One region of the Phascolarctobacterium succinatutens genome, then DNA from elsewhere that is predicted to be linked to it. Evidence: riboswitches for the same ligand, from Rfam matches in the RefSeq annotation. Region 1 holds a riboswitch; the other holds the start of a gene.

Evidence for each region. Region 1 has a riboswitch for ZMP and ZTP ahead of M5E81_RS01840 (L-lactate MFS transporter). Riboswitches for the same ligand answer to the same signal wherever they lie in the genome.
Region 2: another riboswitch for ZMP and ZTP. It lies ahead of M5E81_RS03145 (phosphoribosylaminoimidazolecarboxamide formyltransferase); the one in region 1 lies ahead of M5E81_RS01840 (L-lactate MFS transporter).

What each region holds. Positions count from the first base shown of each region.
Region 1 is NZ_CP097284.1:378,866-381,266, reverse strand. It holds gene M5E81_RS01840 (L-lactate MFS transporter) at 1-1,039, opposite strand, end outside; ZMP/ZTP riboswitch at 1,116-1,198, opposite strand; gene M5E81_RS01835 (hypothetical protein) at 1,597-1,767, opposite strand; gene feoB (ferrous iron transport protein B) at 1,782-2,401, opposite strand, start outside.
Region 2 is NZ_CP097284.1:651,726-654,126, forward strand. It holds gene M5E81_RS03140 (radical SAM protein) at 1-740, opposite strand, end outside; ZMP/ZTP riboswitch at 934-1,012, shown strand; gene M5E81_RS03145 (phosphoribosylaminoimidazolecarboxamide formyltransferase) at 1,083-2,261, shown strand.

The DNA of each region.
Region 1 (2,401 bases):
GAATTGCGCTCAGCTGCTTGGTGCCGAACAAATCGCTCAGATATGCCGGCATGCAGGAAAAGCCGCCGCCGTAGCAGGTGATGATGATAAACACCAGCAGTTGGAACATAAAGCTTTCATTTACGCCACCCAAAAGGTAGAAGGCCACAATCTGAATCACGAAAAATGCCAGATAGGTATTTGCGCGACCAATGTAGTCGGAAATAGTGGACCACACAATACGACCACCGCCATTCAGCAAGCCGATGATGCCAACCATAGACGCCGCCGCAATCGGAGACATACCGATAACCTCCTGTGCCATAGGCGAAGCCACAGCCAAAAGACCGATACCGCAGGTGATGTTCGTAAAGAAAATCCACCACAAAGCATAAAACTGCCAGGTGTGCATAGCCTCCTTCACGGAGTACTGCACATGCTCAGGCATCTTTGCCTTAAACTGTCCTTTGCCTGCTGCAGTTTCCTGCTTAGGCGGCTCCAGATAAAGCGCGGAAGCAGTCATCACTACTGCGTAGATGCAGGCCAGAATCACAAAGTTTTCTACCAGGCCGTATTTAGCAATCAAAATCTGCATCAACGGACCTGCAACGAGGCTGGCAAAGCCAAAGCCCATAATCGCCAAGCCGGTTGCAAGACCGCGATTATTGGGGAACCACTTCACCAGTGTAGACACCGGCGTAATATAGCCTGTTCCCAGACCGATACCGCCGATAACGCCGTAAAAAAGATATAACAGCAGCAGGCTGTGCTGCGTCAGTGCATAGGCCGTACCCAGCAGACCGCTTACGAAAAAGCACATGGATATCAGACCGCTGCGGCGCGGTCCGTATTTTTCAACATACGTTCCCAAAAAGCCTGCTGAAGTTCCCAAGAACAAAATCGCCAGCGAAAAGGTCCAGGTAACCTCCTTCAGCGAAAAACCCATAGCCTGCATAATAGGCTTCGTCAGTACACTCCATGCGTATACGCTGCCAATGCTGATGTGAATGCCGATGGCTGCCAGCACGATCAGCCATCTGTTTTTTGTCTGTTGCATCATGAATACCTCTCTTTATAAGTATTACCTAGTCACCCGGGTTTTCTCTTTTGCTCCTTATAAAGAAAAAACGTCTGGGCGATTTTGCCCAGACGGTCGGCGCATACATTCATCTGCCTCCACGTGGTCAATTCCACTTATCCGTCAGGAAGCAGACTGCATTAGGTTATGACTCTATTATACACAAAATTCCGTAATTGTCAACATATAGTGTTTTGTTAATATTTTGTTACTATATAGTGTAGGAAAAAGAGTACCTTCCCCAAGGGGCACAACCCTCAGTCATCGCCTACGGCGATGCCAGCTCCCTTGCAGGGAGCATATAGAAAATTAGAGTTTCAATATATCATTATATCTTCTCTGAAAGGGAATGTGGCTGCGAGCTTTGCGAGCAGACGGAAGGGTTGCGATATATCAATTGCGATGCACATAACCCCCTTCCGCCTCACTTCGTTCGGCACCTTCCCCTATGGGGCAGGCAAGAAGGTTAAGCTAAAGCTCACACAAACACAAAAAGAGCCGAGCGAACGCGCGGCCCTTCAATACTCATCATACTAAAATTATTTCTTACGAAGATTTACAGTTGTCGTATGCTTGCAATGCGGGCAGCAAGCCTTACCACCGCCGGCATCACAGCCAATGCAGCCACCGGTTTTATGTGCCTTGATGACCTGCTTGGATGCCAAATACACACAACCAACAATAATCAGACCAATAATCCAGGTTGCCATACGAAACACCTCTTTTATTTTGCATCAATGCTCATAACCGTCTCTTTGTTATATTTCTTAGCCGGACGGAAGAGCAGATACAGAAACGCAATCAGGAAAACGACAGCCACGCCAGTACCGAAGCTGAACGCTTCACCACCGACAAGCACTCTGCCGAACTGGTAGACCATCAGGCAGATGCTGTAAGCATACAGGTTTTGGAAGAGGATAGTTGCCCAGGTCCACTTCTTGCTGTTCATCTCCTGGCTCATAGTGGAAATCGCTGCCAGGCAGGGAGAATCCAGCAGATTGAACACCAGGAAGGAGAACGCTGCAACAGTACTCGGGAAGAACGCCATAACAGCAGTCCACAAATCAGGCTCATCCTCGGCAGCCTCAGCCAGACCGGAAAGAATAGCCATCGTGCTGACGATAGACTCCTTAGCCACAAAGCCGGAGAAGGCAGCAGCCACAGCCTGCCAGCTGTCAAAGCCCAGAGGAGCGAATATAGGAGCAAGACCGTTACCGATGTAAGCAACAAAGCTCTTTTCAGTATCAACCATAGCAACAGAGCCTTCATCAATACCAAAGCTTGCCAGGAACCACATAACAACGCAGCACAGGAAAATAATAGTACCGGCTTTTTTCAGGAAGC
Region 2 (2,401 bases), 270 kb from region 1:
GCGCGGCCGCAGGGAACGTATTGGTGCATCAGGCTGAACATTACCTGCCCAGGCTTGAAGTTGGCAGCAATCCAGTCGATAATTCTCTTGGTATTGTCAGGCATTCCGGGCATAATCAGATGACGGATAATAACGCCTTTAGTCATAATACCGTTATCATCAATATGGTAGTCACCGACCTGATTATACATTTCCTTAATAGCTTCGGTTGCGATGCGGAAGTAGTAGGGTGCGTTGCTGTATTTGATAGCAGCCATATCATCACTGTATTTTAAATCCGGCAGATAAATCTGCACCTTGCCTTTAAGGCGGCGCAGTGTATCCTGCGTTTCAAAGCCGCTGGTGTTATAAACAACAGGCACCGGCAGAGGCTCGGCCAGACTTTGCAGCACTGCCTCGGTAAAATGGGTGGGCGTAACGAGATTGATATTGTGCGCACCTTGGGCGATAAGCTCGTGATAGATTTCCTTCAGACGTTCAATAGTAATTTCCTTGCCGAAGCCCTTGCAGCTTATGTCATAGTTCTGACAGAAAACACAGTGCAGGTTGCAGCCGGAAAAGAAAACCGTACCGCTGCCTTTAGTGCCGCTGATGACGGGCTCTTCCCACATATGCAGGCCGGCGCGGGCAACAATCGGAGCGAGGCCTACGCCGCAGCTGCCGAAGCAGCCTGTAGTATCAGACATATTTGCAGGGCGGTCTACACCGCAGCGATGCGGACATACATAACAGAGAGTCATATTATTTCCTCCTTTGAAAAGAGCTTGCCGTGCCTTTTCGGTATATGTATAGACAAGAATACTTGGTTCCCCCTTGGGGGAACTGTCGAGCGATAGCGAGACTAAAGGGGGCAACACTCTAATTCATCATACATTTATTTTACCACAATCGCCCGGTATTGACAAAAACAACGCGGCATCTTATAATTTTAGTATTAGGTCATATAACTGACGGAAGTGGGTTACCACAGGGGAGTATGACCGGTAGCACGCCGACCGTCTGGGCAAAGATTTTTTCTTGTGCCAGTGTGTCGGTTTTTTTGTTTGTCTAAGTGACTGGCACTATACAAAAGAGGAGGAGTTATAGTGAAAGAATTAGCATTAAAATATGGCTGCAATCCTAATCAGGGCAGCGCACGTATTTACATGAACAATGGCAGCGAGCTGCCGATTGAGGTGCTGAACGGCCGTCCGGGTTATATCAATTTTCTTGATGCTTTCAACAGCTGGCAGCTGGTAAAAGAACTGAAGGAGGCAACCGGTCTGCCGGCAGCAGCATCCTTTAAGCACGTAAGCCCTGCAGGTGCTGCAGTAGGCCTGCCGCTGAGCGATACTCTGAAAAAGATTTATTATGTAGATGACCTGGAGCTGTCTCCGTTGGCAAATGCTTATGCACGCGCTCGTGGCGCTGACCGTATGAGCTCCTATGGCGACTTTGTTGCTTTGTCCGATGTTTGCGACGTGCAGACTGCTAAAATGCTGGCACGCGAGGTTTCCGACGGTGTTATCGCACCCGGTTATACCGAAGAAGCTCTTACTGTTCTGAAGGGCAAACGCAAAGGCACCTACAACATTATTAAAATTGATGAAAACTACAAGCCGGAGCTGCTGGAGCATAAGCAGGTATTCGGTATTACCTTCGAGCAGGAGCGCAACGAAGCTAAAATTACCGCTGATCTGCTGCAAAACCGTCCGACCGTGAATAAAGAAATTCCGGAAGGCGCAGCACGCGACCTGCTGATTTCCTTAATCGTTTTGAAATACACTCAGTCCAACTCCGTTTGCTATGTAAAAGACGGTCAGGCTATCGGCATCGGCGCCGGCCAGCAATCCCGCGTACACTGCACTCGTCTGGCAGGCGGCAAGGCTGATATCTGGTGGCTGCGCCAGAATCCGAAGGTTTTGGCTCTACCGTTTAAAGACAGCATCCGTCGTCCCGACCGCGACAACACCATCGACGTTTACATCTCCGATGATTATGAAGATGTACTGGCTGACGGCGTATGGGAAAACTTCTTCACCGAAAAACCGGAACCGCTGACTCGCGAAGAGAAAAAGGCTTGGGTTGCACAGCTGAAGGACGTTGCTCTCGGCAGTGACGCATTCTTCCCGTTCGGAGATAACATTGAGCGTGCGCATCGCAGCGGCGTTCAGTATATTGCACAGGCAGGCGGCTCTATCCGTGATGATAATGTTATCGAAACCTGCGATAAGTACGGTATTGCAATGGCATTCACCGGCCTGCGTCTGTTCCACCACTAAGATAGCTTTATAATGAACTTGCGTCCCACTCGTCTGACGGGTGGGACGTTTTTATGTGCGCTTTTGATCTTGCTTAGAACAACACACTCAAAAAACCTCATTACTTTATTGCAAATTACGTAAATTGCATGTATGATTGA